2 regions of the Peribacillus sp. NPDC096447 genome follow, and region 2 is predicted to be linked to the other one. Evidence: riboswitches for the same ligand, from Rfam matches in the RefSeq annotation. Region 2 holds a riboswitch; the other holds the start of a gene.
The links. Region 2 has a riboswitch for FMN ahead of ribE (riboflavin synthase). Riboswitches for the same ligand answer to the same signal wherever they lie in the genome.

Region 1: linked by a shared signal. The riboswitch ahead of ACIQZD_RS01310 (ECF transporter S component) and the one ahead of ribE (riboflavin synthase) in region 2 are both predicted to bind FMN.

What each region holds. Positions count from the first base shown of each region.
Region 1 covers NZ_JBIWEV010000001.1:259,968-275,106, reverse strand. The annotation lists gene resB (cytochrome c biogenesis protein ResB) at 1-471, shown strand, start outside; gene ccsB (c-type cytochrome biogenesis protein CcsB) at 464-1,642, shown strand; gene ACIQZD_RS01335 (response regulator) at 1,937-2,653, shown strand; gene ACIQZD_RS01330 (ATP-binding protein) at 2,650-4,443, shown strand; gene sigX (RNA polymerase sigma factor SigX) at 4,657-5,217, shown strand; gene ACIQZD_RS01320 (hypothetical protein) at 5,183-6,406, shown strand; gene serA (phosphoglycerate dehydrogenase) at 6,539-8,113, opposite strand; FMN riboswitch at 8,455-8,591, shown strand; gene ACIQZD_RS01310 (ECF transporter S component) at 8,757-9,338, shown strand; gene ACIQZD_RS01305 (ferredoxin) at 9,466-9,714, opposite strand; gene ACIQZD_RS01300 (YpbB family protein) at 10,005-11,066, shown strand; gene ACIQZD_RS01295 (RecQ family ATP-dependent DNA helicase) at 11,069-12,574, shown strand; gene ACIQZD_RS01290 (CPBP family intramembrane glutamic endopeptidase) at 12,564-13,190, shown strand; gene ACIQZD_RS01285 (LysM peptidoglycan-binding domain-containing protein) at 13,168-13,992, shown strand; gene ACIQZD_RS01280 (YpbF family protein) at 14,135-14,593, shown strand; gene ACIQZD_RS01275 (metallophosphoesterase) at 14,689-15,139, shown strand, end outside.
Region 2 covers NZ_JBIWEV010000006.1:167,495-182,633, reverse strand. The annotation lists gene ACIQZD_RS20555 (DHH family phosphoesterase) at 1-399, opposite strand, end outside; gene ribH (6,7-dimethyl-8-ribityllumazine synthase) at 682-1,152, opposite strand; partial or broken gene ribB (3,4-dihydroxy-2-butanone-4-phosphate synthase) at 1,232-1,870, opposite strand; gene ribE (riboflavin synthase) at 1,889-2,527, opposite strand; FMN riboswitch at 2,674-2,804, opposite strand; gene ACIQZD_RS20535 (TspO/MBR family protein) at 3,007-3,744, shown strand; gene megL (methionine gamma-lyase) at 3,741-4,916, opposite strand; gene ACIQZD_RS20525 (DEAD/DEAH box helicase) at 5,159-6,295, opposite strand; gene ACIQZD_RS20520 (ATP-binding protein) at 6,343-7,668, opposite strand; gene putP (sodium/proline symporter PutP) at 7,783-9,252, opposite strand; gene ACIQZD_RS20510 (molybdopterin oxidoreductase family protein) at 9,404-11,452, shown strand; gene ACIQZD_RS20505 (aldehyde dehydrogenase family protein) at 11,676-13,196, opposite strand; gene ACIQZD_RS20500 (aldehyde dehydrogenase family protein) at 13,414-14,847, opposite strand; gene ACIQZD_RS20495 (aminotransferase family protein) at 14,866-15,139, opposite strand, start outside.

The DNA of each region.
Region 1 (15,139 bases), on a different contig from region 2:
TTCGAGTTCGATGAAAAAGGCGAACCTAGAACGATATCGAAGATTCCGAATAATCCGGCATTTATCTTTAAAATGCATACTCCGGATAAGCCAGAGGGTGAAGTCAGTTTCGTGGCGATAAAGGAGACTGTGGAGCCTTTAGGGGAAAACACTTATAAAATGGCTTTTAATGGTGTGGAAACCCAAGATGTCACGGCTTTGACCGTCAGGAAGGATTTAACGCTTTGGATCCTATTCACGGGTGGAATCATTTTCATGATCGGCGTTATCCAAGGGTCTTATTGGAATCACCGGCGTATATGGATTAAGAGGAAAGATGATGAGATACTTTTGGCCGGCCATACAAACAAAAACTGGCACGGCATTAAAAGAGATATAAAACAAGCGATAGAATCAACATCACTTTCCGAACCAATGGATCAACTTGAAGAGGAGAAATCTTCTAGTAAGGGGGAAGTTTTAAATGGCTGAACTAAGCAGTAACTTTTTATATGCCGCTTTCATTTTATATCTGATCGCTACCTTTTTATTTGGTGGATCGATCAAGGATAAACGCGGAGCGGAGGAAAAGAAACAAAACAAATGGGCTAAGCTGGGCATTTTCATTACCATTATCGGATTTGCCTCGCAAATTGGGTATTTCATCACAAGATGGATTGCTGCCGGCCATGCCCCGGTAAGTAACCTGTTTGAATTTACGACCTTTTTCGGAATGATGCTGGTCGGTGCTTTCATATTAATTTATTTTCTTTATAAAACACCTGCCCTTGGGCTATTCGCTTTGCCGATTGCGTTATTGATAATCGCATATGCAAGTATGTTCCCTACAGAGATTTCGCCACTCATTCCTGCTCTGCAGAGCGATTGGCTTCATATTCATGTAACGACTGCAGCGGCAGGACAGTCAATCCTTGCGATAAGTTTTGTTACTGCCATCATTTATTTAATCAAATTCGTCGATCAGACAAAATCAAGCAAAAGAACGTTCTGGCTTGAAGCCGTCATGTTCACATTAGTCTGCACCATCGGTTTCGTTATCATCACTTCTTCTTTTGCTGCCATAGATTATAAGGCGAATTTTGATTGGGTCGATAAAAAAGGTGTACCGGCTAAGCAAGAATTTAACCTACCTGCACTTGTAGGTCCCCATGAAGGGGAACTAATTGATAAAGGACGGTTTGAACCACTGGTGGACATGCCTGCACTGATCAATGCCAAGAAACTGAATACAGTCATTTGGTCAATCGGTATGGGACTCGTCCTGTATGGTTTAATAAGGTTGATTGCTCGCAAAAGATTGGCGGCATTGATTAAACCAATCGTTAAAAATGTGAATTTGAATTTATTGGACGAGATTAGTTATCGTTCGGTCCTTATCGGTTTTCCGATCTTTACTCTCGGTGCCCTCATTTTTGCAATGATCTGGGCACAAGTGGCCTGGACACGATTCTGGGGTTGGGATCCGAAAGAGGTCTGGGCACTGGTTACTTGGTTGTTTTATGCGGCTTTCTTGCATCTGCGCATGTCAAAGGGGTGGCAAGGGGAAAAATCAGCTTGGCTTGCCGTAATCGGTTTTGCCATCATAATGTTTAACTTGATATTCGTAAATCTTGTTATTGCTGGTTTGCATTCATATGCTTGATTCAGTATTGTAATATTTAGATGAAGGGGGTCTTTTGATAGAAACGTCGAGGAGTTGGCTTATCGATTTTTCTAGAGAATGATCCCTTTTTCCGTTACTCCCTTTTATAAGAATACTTCGCTGAAATAGCATTTATGAATTCTTAGTAGCGGTCGATGTCTTTTTTTGTGACAAAATGGTGAAAGGTTCATGGAAGCCATGCAAAATACGCTCTTTATCGTACTTTGTAAGGAAAAAGTATTAGTCATGGAAGTTTTCATTTTGTAGAATATATGAATAGGAGGCTGATACATAATGTATAATGCTATTAAAATTCTCGTGGTGGATGATGAGGAAAGAATCCGCCGGCTGCTAAAGATGTATTTGGAAAGAGAAGAATACATGATCGATGAGGCTGAAAATGGAGATGTGGCTTTAACAAAAGCCCTTGAAAATGATTATGATTTAATTTTATTGGATATTATGATGCCTGGTAAAGATGGAATCGAAGTTTGCCGTGAATTAAGGGAAAAGAAAACGACACCGATTATCATGCTGACTGCTAAAGGTGAAGAAGTAAACCGCGTTCAAGGGTTCGAAGTGGGGACCGATGATTATATCGTAAAGCCTTTCAGTCCCCGGGAAGTCGTGTTAAGGGTTAAGGCTTTATTACGTCGCTCGTCAAGCACAAGTTATATGCAGACGGAGACGACGGCAAAAGATGTGATCGTCTTCCCACATCTAACCATTGATAATGATGCCCACCGTGTACTTGCGGATAACAAAGAGGTTTCATTAACACCAAAAGAATATGAATTATTATATTTCTTGGCGAAATCCCCAGATAAGGTTTTCGATCGGGAGCAATTGTTAAAAGAAGTGTGGCACTATGAATTCTTTGGAGATCTTCGAACTGTAGACACGCATGTTAAACGCTTACGTGAAAAATTAAACCGCATATCCGAAAACGCAGCTAAGATGATTGTCACCGTTTGGGGTGTAGGTTACAAGTTCGAAGTCGTTAATGACTGATGCTATGGGGCAGTGTTGTAGGGAAGCTATGGGCAACGATCCTATTGCTCGTGTCATTTGTATTAATCGTTTTAACCGTTCTGCTGGTCGAATTCTTTGAGAATTTCCAAATTGAAAATATTGAAAATGATTTAACCAAAACCGCTGAACAAATCATTAAGGTTACCAATGAACATCAGGGATCCAGCAATGAGGTTTTACAAATAGCTTCGGAACTAATAGGCAACGAAGCGAAAATGATCATTCTTAATGATGACAAAATGATATTCTCATCCATGGGAGGAGATAATGAGTTCGAAATCACACCGGAACTCATAAAAAATGATCCCGAATTACTCAAGGTTTTTACGGAAAGAAAGACTGTTAAAAAGGAAATGGCGCTTTCCGATGATGCGGATAACGAGGGATTGTCAGCAATCGTAGTAGGCATTCCACTTGAATTGAATGGGGAACAGGATGAAGTTTTTCTATTTCAATCGTTGGAGTCCATGGAAGAAACCACAAAATCCACTACACAGTTCATTTTATTGGCAGCGGGCATCGCCATTATTTTGACAACGATTTTTGCTTTCTTTTTATCCACAAGAATCAATGCCCCATTGGTGAAGATGAGGGAAGCAGCTCTAGCGATTGCCCGGGGGAAATTTGATACAAAGGTTCCAATTCTGACTCAAGATGAAATCGGTGAGCTGGCCATAGCGTTTAATCAGATGAGGAAGCAGCTGAAATTCAATATGAATGCACTTAGTCAGGAAAAGGAACATCTCTCAAGCATTCTCAGCAGTATGGCAGATGGGGTCATTACCTTCAATAAAGATGGCACAATTCTTGAAACGAATCCGCCCGCGGAAAGGTTTCTGCAATCCTGGTACTTTGAAAAGGGCTATAACCGGGAAGATAATGTGAATGTCCCCTTGGTTTTAATGAATCTTTTTGATGAATCAGAATCCTTCAATAAGGAGAAGGTCGGTGAAATTACCTTGCAGGGCCGTGATTGGGGATTGATTGTCAGTCCGCTATATACAAATGCCGACAATATTCGGGGAGCGGTGGCCATCATACGGGATATGAGTGATGAAAGACGTATGGACAAACTTAGGACTGATTTCATAGCGAATGTCTCCCATGAGTTAAGGACGCCGATTTCAATGTTGCAGGGATATAGTGAAGCGATCGTAGATGACATTGCGAGCAGTGAAGAGGAAAAGGTGGAAATGGCCCGCATAATCTATGATGAGTCTTTGAGAATGGGACGTTTAGTCAATGATCTGCTCGATCTAGCTAAATTGGAATCGGGTAAAATGAACCTTAGCTATGAATGTGTACCTATTTCTCCTTATTTAAAGAGGATTACAAGTAAGTTTTCCGGGCTAGCTAAAGAAAAAGGGATCACAATATCAGCCAGTCTTGAAGATGAGCAAATTCAATGGCATTTCGATCCGGACCGTATTGAACAGGTTTTGACGAATTTAATTGATAATGCGATTCGTCATACTCCTCCAGGAGGTAACATTGATGTCATTCAGAGGACAAGTGATCGAAGGGGTCTGATCATTGATGTGAAAGACTCTGGATCTGGAATTCCCGAAGAGGATTTACCTTTTGTATTCGAGAGGTTTTATAAAGCGGATAAAGCAAGGACCCGCGGGCGTTCGGGCACCGGATTGGGGTTGGCAATCGTAAAAAATATAATCAATGCCCATGATGGCTTCATATCGGTAAACAGTTTACCTAATAAAGGGACAACGTTCAGTTTTATCCTGCCTCGAATTTTGGAGAATGCTGAATGAATGACGGGTGGCTTGCCAAAAAATCTTGTTTCATAAGGAACTGAGAAGACAAAGGCAATTGGATTTCTTTCCAACTTGTCTTTGTTTTTTTTAGGAAACAGATAAGTCCCGAATATTTGGAAATTAACAGAATTTTATAATAAGATAAAAGCCGAAGTATGTAACTTTTGTTTAGGATTGACGACTATATTTATGAACGGATGTGGGGAAATGATGGATTCCGTTTTCCACGATCTTTATGAGAAATATCATCAGGAAATTTATCAATTCATTTTTTATATGACTAAGAATCGAGAAACGGCTGAGGACCTTGTTCAGGAGGTCTATATCCGGGTGATGAAGGCGTATGAACGCTTCGAAGGAAAGAGCAGTGAAAAAACGTGGATGTATTCGATTGCTAGAAATGTGACGATTGATTACTTTCGAAAACAAAAAGGGTGGAAAGACAAAATCTTTCCTAACTTTGATTGGGATAGGCAATTGATAAAAGATAAAGAACCCATTCCCGAAGAAGTGGCTATCATGAACGATGAAATCCAAGATATTTATCAATGCTTAAACCGGTGTACCACGAATCAAAGATCCGTCATCATTTTACGATATATTCAGGGATTGTCCATTACGGAAACTGCTGAAGTATTGAATTGGAGTGAAAGTAAGGTAAAAACAACCCAGCACCGTGCTTTGAAGGCTATTAAAAAGTTGATGGAGGATTTATCAGGAAAGGAGGGCCACCGCATTGAGAAGGTCCCGTTGGAAAGAAAGCGAAATTGAAGACTTGCTCCGAGAGCTTCCGAAATTTAAAGATGACCGAACCAAGTCAGAGGTGTTTGAGAGAATACATGATAAAAAGAGAAAGAAACACTGGATACCTCTAATTGCGGGTGTTGCCTCCTTATTCTTAATGGTTGTTTTGGCATCATCGTTAATTATTGAAAAAAAAGGAACGACAAGTCAAGAGGGCAGCGGCAGTAGTGGGAAATTATCTCTATCTGAAAATAAGGAAACGGCAGATCATGAACGGCAGGATGCAAACAACAAAGAAAATCCTCCAGAAGATAAACAGGATTATCAAGAGTTTTCGAGTAAGCAAGCAAAAATCGAATCTAAAGACGAGGTTTCAGAAATGGAACCCGGAAAAGGGAAAAAGGAAAAAAACTTTGCACAAGCGATCTATCAAGATGACCTTAACAATGCATCGATCATTACGATGGGTATCCCAGATGATCAAATGAATTTCATCGTTCCCATTTCAATTAAACTCAAACATTATGATCAAGGTGATACATTGAAAGAGTTAGTTAATCAAATGTCCGATATCAATGAAGAGCAATATGGGCTATCTGACTATTTTCCACTTGATATAAAGATTAGCCAAGGAAACGATACGGCCACTGCTCATATTGATTTTCAAGAAAAAAGCCAACTATTGGATGAAGATACACTTTTTCTCCATTCGATGGAGGATACGCTTTCCTATAATAATATAGATAAAATGACATTTTCTACAGATGGTGAGCAAGGTGCCATGTTTGCGCATGCGGGATATTTAAAGGAGGTGGATATACCTCATCAAAAAAATCGCACATACCTGCTTTACCAAAAGGATGAGTCCTCCCCAAGGTTTCTTGTTCCAAGCAATATGGGATATCAGGACTTTGAGGAGGCGCTGCAGGCTGGAAAAGGGGAGGCAGACATCGAGGGAATTTCACCTGCAATCCCGCCTGACCTGAAATGGGAAAGGATAAGCTCAAATGGAGATCTTGTGATCATTCAATTATCAGATCAAGCTGCTATTGAAAATAGTGAGGAATCCCTTCAAGCTTTAGAAGCCATACTCTTCATAGCTAAGGATTTTGGTTTTGAAAAAGTGAAGTTTGAAAATGCTCCAATTGAAGAGGTAGGCCAGCTGAACTTAACTGAAGACATATTGGTGCCCAAAGCACCGAACCGAGTGAATTGATGCAGCGGGCAAAGTCTAAATAAATATGAAGGTTTTCCATATGATGGTGCGTTATAAACACCCTGTCCATGGTTGTCAAAAGCCCCTTTCATTCACAGAAAAAGTGCCCGCGATGACGGGCACTTTTTTTTCTTATAATGAAATACGGGCCATGAATGTAATTTCTTCTGTTTCCATTAAAAATTGTTTCATGTTATCTTCCAATGGTAAATCAAAGCTCAAAACCATGATGGCTTCCCCGCCAGCTTCTTTTCGGCCAACCTGCATGGTGGCTATATTCACTCCGTGATCACCCAGGACCTTACCTACGTTACCGATTACACCAGGTTTATCGGTATGCTGGATATAAAGTAAATTCGGTTCTGGATGAAAGTCGATTTTGAAACCATTCAAACTTACAATACGAGAACCGTAATTTTCGATATAGGTCCCACTGATTGTTAATTCACGGTGGTCACCTTTTACTTTAAGGCTGATCAAATTCGAGTAACCTAAAGAGTCCGTAGAGATTTTTTCACCAACGGTTATGCCACGCTCTTTTGCGATCAACAAGGCATTCACTTCATTTACTGATGCATCGACTCTTGATCTCAAAAATCCAGAGATTAGACTTTTTGTAAGAATCGCTGTATCAAAATCCAATGATTCTCCTGCATACGTAACGGAGATTTCCTGAATTCCTTCATTCATGCACTGAGAAGCAATGGATCCCATTTGCTGAACAAGTTGATAGAATGGCTGTACCTTTTCAAACACTTCTTTAGATATGGCTGGAAGGTTGATCGAACTTGAGACTGGATTTCCTTCGAAATAGGTCAATACTTCTTGGGCAACCTGAACGGCAACATTTAATTGGGCTTCTTTAGTGGAAGCACCCAGATGCGGTGTAGCAATGACGCTATCCAGTTCAAGCAGTTTATGGCCAAGTGGAGGTTCTTCGACGAAAACGTCCAGCGCCGCCCCTGCAACATGTCCTTGAACTAACATTTCATATAAATCATCTTCGTCCAGAATACCGCCCCGGGCGCAGTTCAGTACATAAACCCCTTTTTTACAGGTAAGCAGTTTTTCTTTATTGATTAATCCTCTAGTTTCATTCGTAAGTGGTGTATGAACAGTAATGATGTCTGCTTTAGGAAGCAATTCATCTAACGGCAGGGCCGTTACGGACATTTTCTTTGCACGATCGACAGTAAGGAACGGATCATAGACAATGACATCCATGCCGAATACCTTAGCGCGTTTGGCAATTTCCCCTCCGATACGTCCAAAGCCAATTATTCCTAATGTTTTACCACGAAGTTCAGTACCCGTATATGAAGAACGTTTCCACTCCCCATTCTTCAGTGAAGCATAAGCTTGCGGAATGTGGCGCATTAATGAAGCCATCATGGCGAATGTATGTTCAGCTGTTGAAATGGTGTTGCCGTCAGGTGCATTAACCACGACAATCCCGCGTTTTGTCGCCGAGGGGATATCTATGTTATCAACACCGACACCAGCGCGTGCTATAATTTTTAGCTGCGGCATACGGTTCATTAAATCCTCCGAAACCTTCGTAGCACTTCTTACAAGAATTGCATCAATCTGATCAAGTTCGTTTGCAGCTTCCTCTACGGTCTTTTGAATGAGATGAATGTTGGATGCCTCAGATAGCGGTCCGAGTCCTTCTGGTTTAATGGCGTCTGCTACTAAAATCCGATACACGTCTAAACACCTTCCTAGGAAAAAAATATCTTAAATTTCAGTTAATTTTACAATTGAAATGCTGAATATGTCAATTTGGCTTATCTGGATGTAAGCGCTTAATAGAATGGTTATCTTCTGATCATCTGTTTAATGTCGCGATATAAATGGCTTCATCTAGGATTGAATAATATAAAAAAATAATTTTCATTATTTTGAATTTTCGTTTTGTGTATCCACTATTTGTTTTAAGCCATTCACTGTGACGATCGATATTCAACCTAAATGAATCAACTGAGAAAAAAAGTGCTATCAAAAAACAGGTAATTCAGATATAATGGAAAGTATAAAAAATTTTATAGATCTATCTTCGGGGCGGGGCGAAATTCCCCACCGGCGGTGATGAAGGAATTTCTTCTTCTAAGCCCGCGAGCCTTACAAGGCAGGATTTGGTGCGATTCCAAAGCCGACAGTATAGTCTGGATGGGAGAAGATGGAGGTTCCTGAGTGCGTTTCAACAGTTATTTGCTGAACGTTTGTTTGATGTAACCTTTAATTTATCCCTTTAATTCTATTGGAATTAAAGGTTTTTTTATTGAGCATCAACATATTTTGGAACCCTAACCTCTTTTTCAGGTAGATCGGAAAAGAAGGAGAGAGACCTATGAAAAAGAACAAAGTGAAAAAAACGGTCACACTTGCCATGATGGGAAGCATTTCTTATTTATTGATGCTTTTAAATTTCCCGTTTCCGGGATTCCCGCCTTTTCTCAATGTTGATTTTAGCGACATACCAGCACTGATGGCGGCATTAATTTTTGGACCGATGGCTGGAATTCTAGTCGAGTTCATTAAGAACCTTTTGGATTTAGTCATGACAGGGACCTTGACTGCTGTACCTGTGGGGCATATCGCTAACTTTATAGCCGGAATACTGTTTGTCTTGCCGACTTATTATGTATTCCAGAAAATCAATTCAAAAAAAGGGATGACATTCGCTTTACTTGCGGGAACAGTTTCCATGGCAGTATTCATGAGTGTTTTAAACTATTATGTCTTCTTACCGGCTTATACCTTCTTTATGGGATGGGATGCAATGTCGGCACCCGAGTCAAGAAAGTTCGTTACGACGGCAATCTTGCCTTTCAATGTGATAAAAGGCGTACTCATCACATCTGTATTCATGTTGCTGTTCATTAAATTACAGACATGGATCAATAAACAAACATTATATAAAAATGCTTAATGGCATTGACGATAGAAATAAAAAAACAACCGGATATTCGTATTCGGTTGTTTTTTTATGCCTGTTTAATTTTGGTATGGGGAGAGGGCAAAAGAAAAGCCATTTTCGATTGAAAATGGCTTGTACGTTATTCGAATTTAAGTGCATCTCCGTCAAATGCCTCGTCAGCGACTTTAATAGAATCCGTTGGGCATCCTTCAAATGCATCCATCATGTCATCTATAAGTACATCAGGAATTTCAACGATTCCCTCGTTATCGTCAAGGGTAACAAATGCAATCCCTTCGTCATCGTAATCATATATATCTGGTGCCGCTGCTCCGCAAGCTCCACAAGCTATGCATGTTTCTTTATCCACAATAGTAAATTTAGCCATGAATATAACCCCTCCTAAGTTGATTGACAACTGATAATCTTTTTATTTCAGATTATTATCTCTTTCTTATTGTAAGACCGAATGCCAAACTTTTCAATAGAAATTGTATTGATAATAACTATCATGTAGCATAATGTCAACGGAAAACATCGAAATAATTAACTTGGTTCTTTCCATGATTCGTCATTTAGTCACATAATTTCCATTGTATTCATCAATAATAACGGCGATTTTTGCAGTTATTTGTTACAATGGGTTTATTGGTTAAATGAAACAAGGATGTGAGTCCCATGAATAATTATCTACAGGCCATCATTCTATATGCGATAAAAAAATTTCAAGGCGAACGCTCCATTTATGCTATATACCATATGCTGCAGGGGAAGAAATCGTCACAAACAATCCAGGATGCCCATTTATTCGGGCTAACGGATATTTTTGGGACAATACCTCGATTTACCCGTCAGCAATTAAATCAAAACATTGAACATTTACTAAAGCATGACTTGATTAATTTAACGGATAAACCAGATGCATATGAAATTAGTATGCAAGGTGAGGGAATGTTAGTCGATTACTTTAAAAATAATCCTTTTCCGGCGTATATAAATGGTTGGAAGTATCACAATATCACCCCGGTTTTCTGGGGAAGGTTAAACTTACTCATTCAAACCATATCCCATATTGTCCACAATGAAAGACGTTTTTATCCGATACAAAGAAATCCCAAAATCCAATTCTTCGTAAAGGAATTTTTACATGCCAATCGTCAGGATCGAGCGTTGATTGCCCAACATCTATATGATGAATTGATATCCCTTTTAGAAAGTCAAAGTGAAATGAAACGAGACATTTTCATTTTGAAAATAACCGGGATTAACAGGATTGGACTTACGTTTGAACAGATTGCAAAAAGGAAAGACGTAGAAGAAGAGTATGTTCGCTTTACTTTCCTTGACTCATTGCATCAAATGCTTGCTGAAATGGAAACGGGAAAGGAATACCCTCTCTTGTCCACATTAACAAATGATTGGAAAAGTAGTGGAAATCCTCATTTGACACAATCTACACAGACTACTTTACGATACATCCAGGAAGGGAAAACTCTGGGTGAAATAGCTGAAATCCGCAGATTGAAAGTCAACACCATCGAAGATCACCTCGTAGAAATTGTCTTATCGGACAAGAGTTTTCCGATTTCAGATTATGTGTCTATCGAGGATGAGAGAAAAATTGCTGAAGCTATTAAGGAACTTGGAACGAAAAAGCTTAAAGCAATCAAGCAGATGGTCGATAATAAAGAGATAAGCTTTTTCCAAATAAGACTTGTACTTGCGAAAATAGGTGAGTGATGATGAATATAGAACGAGTCCTCAAAGAAAAATTCGGTTTTGATGAATTCCGTCCTGGACAAAAGGAAGTGGTCGAATCATTGATGTCCGGCAATCATACTTTAGCAATGCTACCGACCGGATCAGGTAAATCATTATGTTACCAGCTGCCGGCTTATCTTTTAAATAAGACTGTCCTAATTGTCTCCCCGTTATTATCATTAATGCAGGATCAGGCAGATCAGCTGAAGATGAGTGGCGAAAAAAGTGTATTGACCCTCAACTCTTTTTTGACATTAAATCAAAAAAGGAAAGCTTTCGACCGGTTGCATAGTTATCGTTTTATCTTTTTATCTCCTGAAATGCTAAGCCTGGATGGTGTGATAAAATCCTTGAAATCCATAGATATAGGCTTGTTCGTCATAGATGAAGCACACTGCATCTCACAATGGGGGTATGATTTCCGTCCCGATTATTTGAATTTAGGAGAAGTGAGGCGTGAATTGAGCAATCCATTGACTCTTGCCCTGACAGCAACTGCAACCGATGAGGTGCGGAGGGATATCGTTGGTAAACTCAATATTGAGCCGGTCAATGAAACGGTCTCATCTGTTGATCGGGAAAATATTGCAATCATTGTCGAGCGAATGTTCAGCTACGATGAGAAGCTAGCACGTGTGCTGGAGCTTGTCAGGAAATTTACGGGAAGCGGGATTATTTATTTTTCCTCTAAAAAAGTGGCGGAATCGGTCACAGGGTTTTTACAGGAAAACGGGATCGATAGTGCCAATTATTATCACGGTGGAATGGAACAGGAACAAAGGATGCTCATTCAGCAGCAATTCATTTCCGGCCAGTTAAAGATTATATGTGCAACAAGTGCTTTTGGAATGGGTGTGAATAAATCCGATGTCAGATATGTTATCCATTTTCATATCCCATCGACGATGGAAGCATATCTTCAGGAGATAGGCAGGGCGGGACGGGATGGGAAGCAAAGTGTGGCTGTCTTATTATATTGCGAAGGGGATGAAGGGCTTCCGCTGCATTTGATGGAGCAACAGTTGCCTTCGGATTCGCAAATAGATGGTGTATGTTCTTTCCTTAATGCATCACAAAAGATTCCGGTGAATTTGACCCTCTCAGAAAAAGAACAGCTGTCTCAATCCTTTTCGTTAAACGAAGTCCAGCTGCGTTTTTTTACCCAGTTTATTACGGGCAATAACCTACATCAAGTGGCTGAGATGAAAGAGTATTGTCAAAAGAGGAAATCCAGGAATCAAGAAAAACTTCATAAATTCCTGCATTGGATCTATGCACCGGAATGTCGACGTTTAGGAATACTGGACTACTTTGAAGAAGAGCATCGGGAAGTGAATCCCATCTGCTGTGATATTTGTGGGATGGATACCGAAAAAATGGCTGATGTATGGCCGGAAGTCAAGGTGGATCAGGTCAATTCCTTTTCCTCGTGGAAAAAGGAATTGGCTTATATCTTATTAAAAAAGGAAAATGGCAATGAAAAATAAGCAAGCTGAAATGATTAAACAACTTACAGATAAACAGTTGCTATATAATTTGTTTCTTACACAAATTATTCTCTTAACGTTAGCCATCTTTTTAGGTATTATTTTATTTAAAGACCGTTCTGCCTTTTTCGACTTATTTATCTATGATGACCTGAACATTTTGCTGATTGGAATTCCCGCAGGAGTCATTGTCGTGCTATTAGACTTATTGCTTATGAAAGTGACACCCTCTTCCTATCAGGATGATGGTGGCATTAACGAACGCATTTTCAGTAATTTGTCATACCCGATGATTTTTGTCGTAGCTTTAGTGGTAGCGATAAGCGAAGAATTATTATTCCGAGGAGTGCTGCAAACACATTTTGGTTTGCTTCTTACGAGCCTCATTTTTGCAGCCGTTCATTATCGTTACCTTTTTAATTGGTTTTTATTTTTAAATGTTTTGGTTTTGAGCTTCTTTATCGGTTTTCTATTTGAAATGACTAATAATATCATCGTGACGATTACGGCCCACTTTTTGATTGACTTTATCCTTGGTATTTTAATCAGGAACAAAAAGCAAAGAGGGTTGAGCAAGAAAGGGGGTGACTTGAATGAGCCGGGTTCAAAAGAATGAAAAAGAAAATGATCAGGCTGGTGAACTTCGTTCGCGAATTGAACGTCAGAAGGCTAAAACATCATTGCCCAAGCGCAGCAAAGTCCACCAGAATAAAAAGAAAAAAAGTAAAGTGAAGATTAAGTTCCCAATGATACAATTATTAGCGTTATTTTTTATTTTGCTTCCAATTGGATTTTATACCCTTTATACATATCTGCAGGATAGGCCTGTACAGGGTACGAAAAGTGACCAAGTCATCTTGAGTGGGGAAGATAATGAATCGATTCCAACTACAGCAACGGCAGAAGATTTAAAGGAAAAAGAGTCCGCAAAGGCTGAAGAGGAGAAGGAAAAAGAAGAAGCAGAGGCTAAAGCCAAAGCGAAGCAAGAAGCTGAAGAAAAGGCCAAAGCGAAGCAAGAAGCTGAAGAAAAGGCCAAAGCGGAGCAAGAAGCTGAGGAAAAGGCCAAAGCGGAGCAAGAGGCTGAAGAAAAAGCCAGAGCGAAGCAAGAAGCTGAGGAAAAGGCCAAAGCGGAGCAAGAGGCTGAAGAAAAAGCCAAAGCACAGCAAATAGCTGACGAAAAAGCAAGGAAGGAAGCCGCAGAAAAGAAAAAGTCTGCCGAAAATGTTCAAGCCGCGAAAACGGATAAAGAGGGATACAAAGTTGTCTTACATACTGTTCAAGGTCAAGAAACATTATTTCGCATTTCTATGAATTACTACAAATCACAGGAAGGGATTGCTCTGATCAAGGAGTGGAATGGGCTGAATGGCAATGAAATTTCCAAAGGTCAAGTATTGAAAATTCCGATCAGGAAATAACGATGGCACTCTGTCTTTATAGGCAGGGTGTTTTTAAAATTGCTTGACTTGGCCCGGTATGAAGCCAAACGTGACAGGTACTTAATCATTTTTTCCTCTACTCTTTCATATCATGATTTGAAAGAGTAGAGGAGGAAATGCGATGGAATCGACAATCATTTTATTGGACGAGAAAACGGATCAAGCAACAAAACAAATGCTTCAGAATGTCGTGGATCGAAAGAAAAAATTCGAGGCACTTAAAAAGAAGCACCTGCAAAGCTTATGGGCAACCATGATTGTTGCTGCCCTTTTTATGATTTATCTTTATTTTTATATCGTTGTACCTTATTCCTATTCCTTTTTCAGTATGTTTAGTGTTTTCGTCGATCATTTTAGCCATTTCCTTTTTTTGGCGGCAGCAATTGGCCTATATGGATATATGGTTTTAATCAAAAAAAAGCTTGATAAAGCTGAGAAGGAGTTTCAACTGCTACGCTGTGAAATCATTAATAAAAGTAAGCAATTATGGGAAAAAGAGGAAGAATGGAAAAATCGCCATAAGGTTTTTGAAATGATGAAGAAGAATTATGATATTAACTTATATCATGAAAATAAATGATGGGCGCGTTAAATCATATTTAATTGCGGGTAATTTGGTTTTATGGTTATATGAAAGTACGTTTGGGATAAGGATGGAAAGAAGGTTTAACTAAGATGTATTGGTTATCTGGATTATTTTTAGTCATCATTCTTCTGTCATTTGCCACGGTCATTTACATGTGGCGTACGGCTATGCAAGATAGGGTGATTTTTCAAGACTTATATTTCAAAGACTTTCCTGAAGGCTTTGGCGATGTTCGGATTTTTTTCATTTCCGATCTTCATCGACGGATTGTTGCGGATAAATTAATAGAGGAAGTTCGTGACAAGGCAGATTTGGTGATAATCGGCGGTGACATTAGGGAAAGCGGGGTTCCCTTAGAACGTGTGGAAAAAAATATATTGAAACTAAAAGAAATTGGCCCCCTTTATTTTGTTTGGGGAAATAATGATTATGAAGGAGACTTCCATGAACTGGATGCGACTCTTCTGAAACATGGTGTGAAAATCCTTGATAATACAGCTGTTTCTTTTGAGTCTCAAAATGGCAGCAAAATAGCTCTTC
Region 2 (15,139 bases):
TTCAGCGACAATGCTTGAAGGTTCCAGGTATTTATTTTCAACTGCATACTGATAGAATAATGATGTTGCTGCCGTCTGTTTACCATCTTCCTGTTCTACAGTTACAGATGCCCAATCATGTTCGTTCAAATGCAATGCTGACTTATGATGATCAATCAGCAGCGCTTTGCCTCCATCTTCCACAAACTGAGTAATCATTTTTTCGTTATCTTCATCAACCGATAGATCAGTAACAATTAATGTATCTTCAATCTTGGCCTGCTCAAGAAAAGCTCCTACATTCTGATTAAGGCGACCAATTGAATTATAACTAACCACTACTTCTTCTCCGAATGCCAGCTTAGCTACAATGCCGCAGCCAACTCCATCTAAATCATTATGTGTAAAGAGATGGTACACACAAACCCCTCCTAATAACTAATAAATTTACTTTTCCCTAAAGTCATGAATTTCAATTGCAATCTTTACAATTGTAGCATAATCATATCTGCATATTTTATCATGCTTCCATTACGTGATGCTTTTGTTCGTTTTTTTTTTGAAAATTCCCTAATGAATCTTTTTTTTCCATAATTTATACCAATATATAGTGAAAACACATTACTTTGAAATCGAGGTATTTCAATCCGACAATTAAAAAAGCCGCAGGAATGTTATTCCCTGCGGCTTTTTTATGCCAAATCACTGTTCAATCAATTTTCCAAGGTTGGCCATTTCAATTGCACTAACGGCCGCTTCATAGCCTTTGTTACCTGATTTTGTTCCTGCACGTTCAATCGCTTGTTCAATATTTTCAGTTGTCAGCAAACCGAAGATAACCGGTACACCTGTTTCCAAGGAAACGGAAGCCATGCCTTTAGCTGCTTCATTACAAACATAATCATAATGTGAAGTGGCACCCCTGATTACCGTTCCAAGGCCGATTACTGCATCATATTTACCTGTATTCACAAGTTTTTTTGCAATTAACGGTAGTTCAAAAGCACCAGGGACCCAAGCGATGTCAACATCATTCTCATCAACGCCATGACGCTTAAGGCCATCCAATGCCCCTCCTAAAAGCTTGCTTGTGATAAACTCATTAAATCTTCCTACCACGATGCCGACTTTCAATCCTGATCCGATTAATTGTGCTTCAATAGTTTTCCCCATGTCCAATTCCTCCTAATTTTAAAAAACAATATAATTTTTTTGTTCTGTTAAGATGTAATTCCTTAAATCCTCAAGCTTTCGGGATGTTCAGTTCAAGCTCCTGTTTCCCGATAGTATCATTTTGTTGAAGATACCGAATCAAATCGGCTATCGTAATGAATTTCAAGTTGAATTTATCAGCGATGACTTCTAAATCGGATACCCGGGCCATCGTTCCATCTTCATTCATGATTTCACAAATGACACCAGCTGGAGCGGCACCGCATAACTTCGCCAAGTCCACCGATGCCTCTGTATGTCCTGCCCTCCTTAATACGCCGCCTTCTTTAGCGACTATCGGAAAAGTGTGACCAGGCCTTTGAAAATCTTCAGCGACCGAATCTTCATTAAGAAGCTCAAGGATGGTCAAGGACCTTTCAAAAGCACTGATTCCTGTAGAGGTGCTTTTATGATCGACACTTACTGTAAAAGCAGTGCCATGATGATCGGTATTTTCTCCTACCATAGGATGCAGTTTCAATTTCGCTGCCAGTTCTTCAGTGATGGTTGTACAAATCAAACCACGTCCATGAGTCGCCATGAAATTAATCGCTTCCGGTGTCGCCTTTTCGGCCAGCACTACAAAATCCCCTTCATTTTCACGGTCTTCATCATCGGATACGATTACTACCTTGCCAGCCTTCAAATCTTCTATCGCTTCTTCTATTGTATGGAACATCATTACACCGCCCTTTTATTAGAATCCATGCTCTGCCAAAAACTCTAAATTCAGTCCTGGTTTTGGATTGCCATTTTTCATTTGATGTATTATATATTTCCCTATCATGTCGTTTTCGATGTTAACGATATCGCCAGCCGCTTTTTGTCCCAATATGGTGTCCTGATGAGTCAATGGAATCAATGATACAGTCAATAGGTTCCTTTCGATTCCAAATATCGTCAAGCTCGTTCCATCAATGGCTACGGATCCTTTTGGAATGCAAAAGGCACTGAGCCCCTCTTCCAATTGGATTACATAATAAACGGCATTTTCTTTCCGTTCTTTTTTTATGATCGTTCCGGTTCCGTCGATATGACCTGAAACAAAATGGCCGCCAAACCTTCCCTGTGCACTCATGGCTCGTTCGAGATTCACAGGTGATCCCAATTTCAATGTCCGGATCGAGGAAGCTTTGACCGTTTCCGGCATCACGTCGACCGTAAACAAACTTTTCGTGAAGGACGTTACCGTTAAGCAGACTCCGTTTACTGAAATACTATCCCCCAGATGAACATCTTCAAGGATTTTTTCAGAACGAATCGATAACTCCATACTGCTTTTTCCTTTTTTCATGGAATGTACGGTACCGATATCCTCAATGATCCCCGTAAACATGTTTTTCCCCCTTTTATAAAATATAAAAAACCCCTTAGGATAACCTAAGGAGTTAGCAGGAGAAATGAGTGAAAAAAATTGTATACCTAAAAAGCCTAATATTTTCATTTTTGAAAAATTAGGCGTACGTATACACTTGGGTTCCACACGTCCTTCTCCCATCCAGACTTTACTGTCGGCTTTGGAATCTCACCAAATCCTGCCTTTAACAGGCTCGCGGGCTTAGAATTTCTTCATCACCGCCGGTTGGGATTTTCACCCGACCCCGAAGGACTAAAATAATATCAATCTTTGAATATTTTATCACCATAAAGTGAAGATGTAAAATTTCTAACCTTAAATGGTTCAATTGTTACAGAAACTTCCTCTCTTTATGGAAAAACGACCTCAAAAGTCCCCGATGTGCTCTAAAGAGGTTAATCAGGCTAAATATGTGGAATAAGGTTAGAGGATCACAATTCATATAAGGAGGAAGCCTTATGCTTATTTCCATCATCAACTTGATTTTCTATCTGTTCGTCGTCACGATGAATTTTTTAGCTAATTTCCTGCCATTGAACGGCCAGACATCAGGAGAGATTTCCGATAAACTTGATGTCCTTTTCACTCCTGCCGGATATGTATTTTCCATATGGGGCTTTATCTATTTCCTGCTCGCCATCTGGGTATTCAGGCAGTTTTTAAGCAAACATCAAAACAGCCCTGCTTATAAGGCATCCTTCCCTTGGTTCGCTTTAAGCTGTGTCTTGAATGGCGCTTGGCTTTTGGCTTGGCACTATGAACACTTTTTGTTATCCGTATTCATTATCATTGCTCTTTTGGCTAGTTTAATGGTCATTTATACAAGCATAAAAAAAGTGGAGCACACTCCTTTCGACCTATTTCCGTTTTCCGTTTATACAAGCTGGGTAAGTGTTGCAACGATTGCTGACATTTCTTATTACCTCACGTATATCAAATGGGACGGTTTTGGGGTTTCAAGTTTAGCCTGGACGATCGTCCTGCTGATTGCAGCAACAATCCTGGCTTTTGTCTTTGCAGGTAAAAACCGGGATTGGTGCTATCCTCTCGTATTCGTTTGGGCGTTCATAGGCATCGGGATACGAAATAGCTCCGCCTATCCGGTAATTACGGACATTTCTTATATCCTGGCTGTCATCACTTTTATCGTATCCATCACCATCTTCATTAAAAATAGAAGGAAAATGGCAGCCTAAAATGCTTGCTGAAGATCTTGCCAGACATCCTGCCAAGCTTCTAGGCCAACTGAGAGACGGACCAGCTGGTCACTGATGCCCATTTGTTTCCGTGAATCTTCAGGAACGGCAGAGTGCGTCATGGTAGCGGGATGCTGGATCAATGTTTCCGCATCCCCAAGACTTACGGCAATTTTTATTAGTTTCAATTTATTGAGGAATTCCTGTGCATCCTGTTTTGTGCCATGCAATTCGAAAGAGATAAGGCCGCCGCCATGTTTCATCTGTTTTTGCATTATATAATGACCCGGTGAAGCTTCATCACCTGGATAATATACCTTTTTCACCTTTGGATGTTTCTTGAGTTCATGAAAGATTTCCATTGCGTTGGCCGAATGACGGTCCATCCTGACAGGCAAGGTCTTTAACCCCCGCAATAGTAACCAGGCATCGAATGGTGAAATGATTCCACCGATATCCTTCTGTGTAGTCCCTGCTACCTGATTCATGAATTCCTTCTTACCTACAACAAGTCCTGCAACGACATCCCCATGCCCGCAAAGATATTTCGTAGCGCTATGAAGGACGATATCACAGCCATACTCAAGCGGTCTCTGTAGGTATGGCGTCGAAAACGTATTATCCACTACGACCGTCACATTATATTCCTTCGCAACTTTCACCACCATCTGTAAGTCAATCATTTTCATCGTCGGATTGATCGGGGTTTCTACATAGATGCAGGTCGTTTCCGGCCGGATCATTTTCCTTACCTGTTCTTCTGTATCCATTTCACAAAAATCATGAGTGATGCGGTATTTATTTTTCATTAGCTGCAGAAGGCCAAATGTACAACCATATAACCCCTGTGAGCACAGGATGTGGTCATCTGTCTTTGTTAGCGCAAAAAGCACAGCTGAAACGGCAGCCATGCCTGAACCGAAAGCAAGGCCAGCTTCCCCGCCTTCCAAAGCGGCAATCTTTTCTTCAAGCACCTGTACCGTTGGATTTCCAAGTCGTGAATATATATATCCATCTTCCATACCGGCGAAACGCCTCTCCCCTTGCTCGGCATTTTCGAAAGTGAATGTTGAAGTTTGGAATAAGGGTGTTGCCAAGCTTCCTAAATGCTTCTTCGAGTCATATCCTTCATGGATGACTGCCGTTTCAAACTGTTTATACTTTCCTGTCATACCGTCTCCTCCTAACCTATGTCTCTATTGCTATCATATGTCAAAAACCCATATAAAGGAAGCGTTTTCATTCATGATTATCACCCATAAATGAACCCCTAATAGTAAATATAATATGATTTCTCGAGGGCAATAGATGAATAAGTTCATTTGGATTCTACAAATTGAGCAACTCTTATAATTTTAATCCTACGGGCATTCGTAAAAAAGGGACAGCCGCCATGGCCGTCCCTTTTTCCGAATCATTCATCGACTACGATGTTTCCACCATAGAAGGTTACTCTCGTTAATGGTAGCTCCAGTTCACGAGCCATTTTTTTCAACTCTCGCTCTTCTCTTTCCGTTACGATTGAAATGACAGTGCCATCTGCACCAGCACGCCCAGTTCTCCCTGATCTATGGATATATTGTTCGATGTTGTCAGCCATATCAATATGAACGACCGCAGTAAGGCCTTTAATATCCAGCCCCCTTGCCGCTACATCCGTTGCTATCAGCATCGGGGATTTTCCGGAACGAAGCTTGCGCAGCGCTTTCTCCCTGTCGACTTTATTGGATTCGCCATGAAGCACGCCCATTTCAATACCTTTATAGCTCAGCTTTTCATGTAAGACGCTCAGCTCTGCTATATCATTCAGGAAGGCAAGGGCCTTCACATCTTTAAGTCTTGTGATTTTCTCCAGAATCTTTGACTTTTCCCGTCTCTCAACAACAAAGTAAAGATGGTCCACCTTTGATTCCATTTTTTCATGCTTATCAACCTTGATCATTTCGGGTTCATTCATGAATCCCCTGGCCGCTTTTTCCGTTTCCTCCGGCAGGGTCGCTGAAAACACCATGATTTGCCGGTCTTTTAGCGTTGTTTTGATAATATTATTGATCGTTCCCATATGCTCCGGAGTGATCAATTGGTCACCTTCATCAAGTACTATCGTCTTAACTTCATGCATCTTCAATTTCTTTTGGGCAATCAATTCGAATATCCGTCCCGGTGTTCCAGCAATCACCTGTGGACGCTTCTTCAGTTTGTCCAACTGCCTTTTCACATTAGCACCGCCGATGAATGCTGCACCCGTAATGCCGCTTCCCTCTGACCAAATGCGAATTTCTTCATTGATTTGCATGACCAGTTCTCGTGATGATGCCAAAATCAAAGCTTGGGGCGATTTTTTTTCAGGATCTATCTTTTCCAGCAAAGGCAGTAAATATGCTAATGTTTTTCCTGTACCTGTCGGTGATTCGGCCATGATATCTTTTCCCTCGACAATCACGGGAATCGCTTTCGTTTGAATCGGGGTGAGTTGTCCGAATCCGGACTTTTTCCAGACCTCTTGTATATATGGTTTTCTATCGTTTATTAATGCAGGTAATTCGCTCATATCGTTCTCCTTTAATATAAAACTTTTCCTATCTTTCATAGTACCATTTATTCTTGTCCAGTAGCCAACGGAATGCGAATTGTAACCGTCGTCCCTTTGTTTATCTCACTTTCAAAATCCATTTCCCCATGAAGGCGATGAACGATCTTCCGGCAAATTGCAAGCCCGATCCCTGTGCCCTTTTCCTTCGTGGAGTAAAAAGGCTCACCAATCCGTTCAAGGCGCTCGGGCCCCATTCCCATGCCATTATCACTCACGCTGACTACAGCTTGTCCATCGATGATTTGCAGCGAAATTTCAATTTCCCCATTATCCTTTATCGCTTCAATGCTGTTCTTTATGATATTGATTACCAACTGTTTAAGTTCAATTGAATCAGCCATAATATAAATCGGTTCGGCAGTTTTAACCCTGAACCCCATTTCGATATTATTCAAATTCGTTTCTGCTTTCATCAACGTGAATACCTGCTGTAAGCTGTCGGCAAGATCGATCTTAAGAAATGCGACATCCTGTTTCTTCCCGAGAACCAAGAGTTCGCTTGAGATAATATTGATTCGGTCAATTTCCTTCAGCATGATATCGGAATGCAGCGGGTTTACTTCCTGGGTCATATCCATTAACTGCACGAATCCTTTTAACGATGTCAGTGGATTCCTTATCTCATGAGCGACGGCGGCAGCCAGATGTCCGATAACAGATAGCTTTTCAGACATGATCATCAATTCCTCTTCGCGCCGCAATTCAGTAATATCCCTAACGATTGCATATACCCCTAGCATTTCAGCGTGAACGATGATCGGTAAAAAAGTCACACGGATTATCCGTTTTTCATCACTGCTATTCTGGATGGTCGTTTCGAATTTAACAGCCTCTCCTTGAAGGGACTGTAAAAAGAATTCAGATACTTTATCACTTTCATTCCAGTTGAGGAGATGATTCGCATTCTTGCCTTTCAAATTGTCACTATTATGACCCAACAGTTTCTCAGCTTCCGGGTTTAGCGAAACAACATTTCCTTCGAGATTCAGCTCAAGGACACAATCCGGGTTATGCTTGAACAGCGACCGATACTGTTCATCCTTCAGAATGAATTCCTGTTGGGACCTCAACATTTTCCCCGTCCAATATCTGATTATGAAGTATAGGAAAAGCCCGGTAATGAAAATGAACATCCATCCTTTGGAATGTTGAAACATTGCATATATCTGAACATCTGCCCTTGCCTGTGTCATAGAGATGTAATCCGTAACGACAATCCATAAGACACCAATGGTTATATATATAAAAGCCACTTTACATGCAATTTTATGAGATTGGTTCATATTTTTTCCTTTGTATTGTTTTAGGTTTATTATTCCCAAATCACTCAAAAAAAGCCCTCATGTTTTCAACATAAGGACTCTATCGATATTGTACCATATATATTGCAATCATTGTTTTATATCGCTAAAAAATCCAGAGCATTTTAACTGGACCTTCAATGATCAAGAGAGGTTTTTAATGGCTTGATTGAATTCTTCTTCTATATCTTTTGTAGGCTTGGCCGATAATAAGCTGAAAACGACCACTGCTATTGAACCAGCGATGAAACCAGGAATGATTTCGTATACTTCAGCGAACTTATCGATCATATCCCAGACGATCACGGTTGCCGTACCGACAATCATTCCCGCCAGGGCACCCCATTTCGTCATCCGTTTCCAGTAGAGGCTTAACAGAATGACCGGCCCGAATGCCGCTCCGAAACCAGCCCATGCATAACCCACCAATTTTAGGATCGTACCGCTTGGGTTAAACGCCAATATTAGGGCAATGGCAGATATCGCCAATACACCAAACCGACCTACCAGAACTAATTCCTTATCAGATGCCTTCGGCCGAATGAACTGCTTATAGAAATCATCGGTCAGGGCACTTGCCGATACTAACAGCTGAGATGCAATCGTACTCATGACCGCTGCTAAAATCGCAGCCAACAAAAAGCCTGTAATTAGGGAAGGAAACAGTTCTTTAGCTAAAATGATGAAGACGGACTCAGCATTTTTTTCCCCTAAAGGACTGCTTGTCAGGTTAAAATAAGCAATCCCCACCAACCCGGTGAACATCGCTCCGACGATGGCAAAAATCATCCAGCCCATACCGATTCGCCGTGCACTTTTCAATTCTTTAACAGATGAAACCGCCATGAATCGAACGATTATATGAGGCTGCCCGAAATAACCAAGCCCCCATGCCAGAAGAGATATGATGCCAATGGTCGATGTTCCTTCAAAAACATGCATTAAATTCGGGTTGATCGAATTTATTTCATTGAAGGTGGGATCCCAGCCACCAATATTTACAATCGTGACAACCGGGACTAGAATTAAGGCAATGAACATAATCGTACCTTGTACGAAGTCCGTCCAGCTAACAGCCAGGAATCCGCCGAATAATGTATAAAGAATAACGACGCTCGCCGTCAGCCAAATGCCCCACCGGTAATCCAAATTGAAAGCCGTGCGGAAAAGCTCACCGCCTGCTACCATTCCTGAAGATGTGTAAAAGGTGAAGAAAATTAAAATGACCGATGCCGATACCACTTTTAAGACCCGGGAGCCATCCTTGAACCGATTTCCCAAAAAGTCGGGAATCGTAATCGAATTGCCGGCCACTTCCGTATATGTCCTAAGTCTTGGTGCCACGAATAGCCAGTTTAAATAAGACCCTGCACACAGGCCGACGACAATCCAGCCAGCACTCAACCCGCTTATGTACATTGCACCCGGAAGACCCATCAACAGCCAGCCGCTCATATCGGAAGCACCTGCACTCAATGCAGTTACAGCCGGGCCCAAGTTCCGTCCGCCAAGCATGTAATCGGTTAAGTTTGCCGTTTTCCGATAGGCCAAATAACCAATTAACAGCATGCCTGCCATGTATATTCCAATTGATATTATAATTCCGTAATCCAAAAATGAATCCCCCTAGGTTAATTTTTCATCTTGTAAGCTTATCAGAAAAAAAAACATATGTTAAGAAGTTCTTGCACCTTTCATCGATTTCACTTTCAATATAATTAAGAAAATTCATTTTATTAGATTAAATTATTAGGAGGAATACCCCATGCAATCCTATATCAATCAGCCAGATGGAGTCTTTCCCTCTGTTTGCTCTCTTGACTGTCCTGATCAATGTGGTTTACTGCTGCACAAAAAAGACGGGAAAATCATTAAAGTTCAAGGAGACCCTGATCATCCAGTCACAAAAGGGAATATTTGCAACAAAGTCCGCAACATGACTGCCCGTCTATATGACCCCAATCGCTTAAAACAGCCATTAAAGCGCATCGGTCCGAAAGGAGAAGGGAAATTCGCTCCAATCAGCTGGGAAGAAGCCATTGACACAATCACTTCCAAATGGAAAGACCTGATCGATATGCACGGTCCGGAAAGCATACTTCCCTACAGCTTTTACGGAAACATGGGCAATCTTAGCGCTGAGGGGATGGATCGCCGTTTTTTCCACAAGCTAGGTGCAAGCATGCTTGAACGTTCCATTTGTAACGCGGCCGGCTCAGTCGGATACAGCTATACAATGGGTGGTTCATTCGGCACCGACCCAGAAGAAACGATTCATACAAAGCTTTTCATCATGTGGGGCATTAACGCTGTGAGCACAAATATGCACCAAGTAACGCTTGCCCAGCAAGCCCGAAAAAACGGGGCCAAAGTAGTTGTCATTGACGTACATAAAAACCAAACCGGCAAGTGGGCGGATTGGTTCATTCCGATTCTGCCTGGTACAGATAGTGCGCTCGCCCTCGGATTAATGCATATCCTATATGCCGAGAATCTAGTCGACCAGCCCTTTCTCGATGAATACACAGTGGGTGCTGCTGAATTGCGCGAACACGTCCGCCAATATGACCCTGCGACGGTCTCCGCAATCACTGGCGTTCCAATTGATGACTTATATGAATTAGCCAGGATGTATGGCACGACCAGTCCATCTTTCGTACGGATAGGCAATGGCCTGCAGCACCATGACAATGGCGGGATGGCAGTACGCACCATTGCCTGCCTGCCTGCACTTACCGGCCAATGGATGGCGGAAGGCGGCGGAGCCATCAAAGGGAATTCAGGATATCTCGCGTTTAATACAAATGCCTTAAGACGTCCGGATTTATTGCAAAATAAAGCTACCCGGACCATTAATATGAACCAAATCGGGCAAGCTCTTCTGGAAAAAGAAAACCCGATTCGCTCCATGTTTGTATACGGCTCCAACCCAGCACTTGTCGCTCCGAATGCAAATAAGGTACAGGAAGGTCTAATGCGGGAAGATCTATTCACAGTGGTCCATGATCTATTCTTAACCGATACGGCCATGTTTGCCGACCTCGTCCTTCCTGCCACGTCATCTTATGAAACGGAGGATTTTTATAATTCATACTGGCATAATTACGTCCAAATACAAAAACCTGTAGTCGAAAAATATGGCGAATCGAAATCGAATGTTGAATTGTTCAAACTGTTGGCTGTTGGAATGGGATTTGAGGAACAAGCATTTAGAGATTCAGAGGAAGATATGATACGGCAGGCGCTGGATTTTCCCGACAACCCGCATTTGGAAGGCATCACCTATGACTCCCTTTCAAGGAATCAATTTGTCAAAGCCAAAATGCGGCCGATGTTCCCAGGCAAACTCCCGACACCAAGCGGTAAAATCGAACTTTATTCCGAACGGATGAAGCGGGATGGATACGAGCCTTTGCCAACATATACGCCAATCATTAAAGACAGCGACCTGCCATTTTTATTCATTCCGGCACCTAATCACAATTTCTTGAATTCAACCTTTTCAAATAATGCCAAACATATCTCCATGGAAAAGGAACCGAAACTGCACATGAATGCCGCTGATGCCAAAACAATGGGGATAGCCCCCGGAGATATCGTAAAAATCTGGAACGGTCGCGGTGAATGTTTGCTTACCGCTGCTCCCGGTGAAAATGTGTTACCAGGCGTTCTTGTCAGCCAAGGCTTGTGGCAGAATACGCCCGAAACAAAGCAACACATCAATTCCCTTACCCCAGATCGCCTCGCAGATATGGGTAATGGCGCCGTTTTCTTCTCAGGACGGGTGGATCTTGAAAAAGTCCAACAAGAGTAGGTCAACGTTGAGCAATCTTTGAATATAGCTGCGATTCCGGAATTATATTTGCGATTCCGGAGTTTTATCTGCGATTATCGAATTATATCTCCGATTCTGGCATTTTATCTGCGATTCTCGGATTATATCTCCGGTTCCGGCATTTTATCTGCGATTTTCCGGATTATATCTCGATTCCACAAAAAAGGCTGTTCCCTAAGGAACAGCCTTTTCGTCAAGCTATTTACTCTTCATCAAACCAGCCTGTTGGCTGGATATCCAAGTTGTTATTGATTTGCTTCACTTCCGTATAAGCTTCGTAACCGAAAGTTCCCAGTTCGCGTCCATTTCCGCTTTGCTTGAACCCTCCCCAAGGAGCTTCGTTATAAGTTGGATGATATGAGTTAATCCATGTGATGCCGGCACGCACTTTTTTAATGACACGGTATGCTTTTGCGATATCATTCGTGAACACCGCTCCCGCTAAACCATATTTCGTATCATTGGCAAGTCGAAGAGCTTCCGCTTCATCCTTGAATTTTTGAACGACAAGCACCGGACCAAAAATTTCTTCCTGCACAATCCGCATGTCCGGTGTCGTATCAACAAAAATAGTAGGTTCGACAAAGTAACCTTTATCCATGCCTTCTTCTTTAATTCGATTTCCACCGACGATTAATTTGGCGCCTTCTTCTTTTCCGATTTGGATATACGATAATATTTTGTTCATATGGGCTTCTGAAACGATAGGTCCCATCTGGCTGTTTTCATCAGAACCTGAACCTACTTTGATCTTTTTCGCCTTCGCAGTAAGACTTGCAATGAACTGATCGTAAATGGACTCTTCCAACAACAAACGGGAGCCTGCTGAGCACACTTGTCCTTGATTACAGAAAATCCCGTATAGAGCATAATCAACTGCAGTCTCAAAGTCAGAGTCCGCAAATACGATATTAGGCGATTTCCCGCCGAGCTCCAATGTCACTTTCTTTAGGTTACCCAGTGAAGCCTCCATGATCTTACGTCCTGTTGCCGTTCCTCCCGTAAAGGCTACTTTATCGATTTCCTCATGTTCGGCAATGGCTTGTCCGACAACTGGCCCCGCTCCTAAGACAAGGTTTGCGACACCCTTTGGCAATCCGACTTCATCCATGATTTCAAATAGTTTGACCGCTGTCACCGGAGTGATCTCAGATGGTTTGAATACAACGGAATTTCCTGCTGCAAGCGCCGGAGCCAGTTTCCAGGCTGACATCATTAGCGGGAAATTCCATGGAACGATCTGCCCGCATACACCGATTGGTTCCCTTACGACCATCGCTTGCTGGCCGTCAGGAACTTCAAAAGTCTGACCTGTCGGTTTTGTAGCCAATCCTGCATAATATCTAAAACAGGCTGCTGAATCAGCGATATCATAACGAGCCTCACGCAATGGTTTCCCATTATCCAATGTTTCCAACGCAGCTAGTTCTTCAGCTTTTTCTTCTATTTTGTCGGCTATTTTGAATAAAATGCGAGCTCTTTCCACTGCAGGAGTTCCCCACCAACCACCTTCATAGAAAGCATATTTTGCTGCCTCGACCGCTGCATCCACATCTTCCTGTGTTCCTTCCGCAGCTTTGGCAATAACTTCCCCTGTAGCCGGATTCAATACATCCCTCTTCTCACCTGAAGTCGAATTCACCCATTCCCCATTGATGAACATCTTTAAGTCCAGTGCTCCCGTTCCTTCTTTCTTCTTGTTATTTTGCAAAGTTTCCTGCATGTAATTTCCTCCTCGATTTTAAGTTATCTACCTATATATTAGATATGAGCAAGATTCATGCCAGTTTGAAATATTAGGTAACTCACGGTTTTTTGCCCTTTCCTGTCTCATTTAAATTCAGTCGTGAATTACTTATTCATTTTTGCATAACTCATGGGCCAAACTCTTTCAAGATTCATAGAAAAAAGAGATGAGCAGCTGCTCACCTCTTTTCTGATTAATTCCGGTTAATAATGACCAATTTCATTTCCGTCATTTCTTCAATGGCATATTTCAGCCCTTCGCGGCCAGTTCCGCTTTTTTTGACTCCGCCATATGGCATGTTGTCGACACGGTAAGTTGGGATATCATTAATGATAACACCGCCGACTTCCAATTTTTCTGCGGCAGAAAGAGCCAGATTGATATTTTCTGTGTAAATCCCGGCCTGCAATCCGAATTCGGAATCATTGACCAAGTCAATCGCTTCCTCAACGGAAGAAATCTTATTGATCAAAACAATTGGAGCGAAGACTTCCTGACAAGATACCTTAAGCATTGCATCCACTTCCAGCAACACAGTTGGATGCAGGATATTTCCTTCAGATTTGCCTCCTGCTGCAACAATCGCACCGTGTTGTTTAGCTTCAGCGATCCAATCCAGGCTTCGCTGTACATCACCAGCACTGATCAATGCCGAAATATCCACCGACGGGTCCAAAGAATCTCCAAGTTTCAAGCCATTCGTTGCTTCTGTGAATTTTTTGACAAACTCATCATATACCTCTTCATGAACATATGCACGCTGTAAGGAAATACAGACCTGCCCTTGAAAAGCGAATGCTGCCGATACACAGCGTTGGATGATTTTATCGATATCAATCCCTTTATCAACAATGACAGCCGCATTCGAACCTAGTTCAAGACTCACTTTCTTTAACCCGGCCTTATTACGGATCCCGATTCCGACAGCCGGACTTCCGGTAAATGAAATGCTCTTCACCCGTGAATCGGTGACTAATTTATCACCGATTACCGAGCCGCTTCCGGTAACTAAATTAAACGCACCTGCCGGCAAATCCGTTTCGGCTAAGAGTTCAGCAAGAAATAGCGAAGATAGCGGTGTTTGGCTCGCAGGTTTCAGGACAAGTGTATTTCCGGCAGCAATCGCCGGGCCTACTTTATGGGCAACCAGGTTCATCGGAAAATTAAAAGGCGTAATCGCACCCACGACACCTAGAGGCTCACGGACTGTGTATCCTATTCTTCCTTCTCCGTCAGCTGTAGCATCCATCGTCAATGTTTCTCCATGAATCCGTTTTGCTTCCTCTGCTGCAAATTTATATGTGGCAATCGTCCGGGATACTTCAACCATTGCCGTTTTAATCGGTTTCGCTGCCTCTTTAGCAATTATTTCAGCTGCCTCATCTTTGCGGCTTTCCAAAAGGCCCGCAAGCTTTTCAAGTATGGCAGCACGTTTATGACTAGGTAAAGCTGCCATTGTTTTTCTAGCTTGATAGGCTGATTCTATTGCCAACTCGACATCTTCAAGGCTTGCCGAAGGAATCTCCGCTAGAACTTCCCCGCTATAAGGAGACTTTAGTGTCGTGAACTTTTCAGCTTCTTGCCATTTACCATTAATGAATAATTTCTTTTTCAGCGTTTCCGTCATGACCATAACTTTCACCTCTTATAAAATTTCTTTTTCGACAGCAGTAAATGTCTCATCAAGGATTTCAATTATTCTTTCGACTTCCGATTTAGTAATGATTAAAGGCGGTGCGAATACGAGTGTATCTTGATCAAACGTAACAGACCGGCAAATCAAACCATTCTTCGCCGCTTCAGCAACCAACCTTGGAGCAAGCTGTGTCTCAAAGCCTTCGCCTGTTCGTTTGTCCTTTACGATGGAGATGCCTCCAATTAATCCAAGTGCCCTGACATCACCAATAATCGGATGTTTG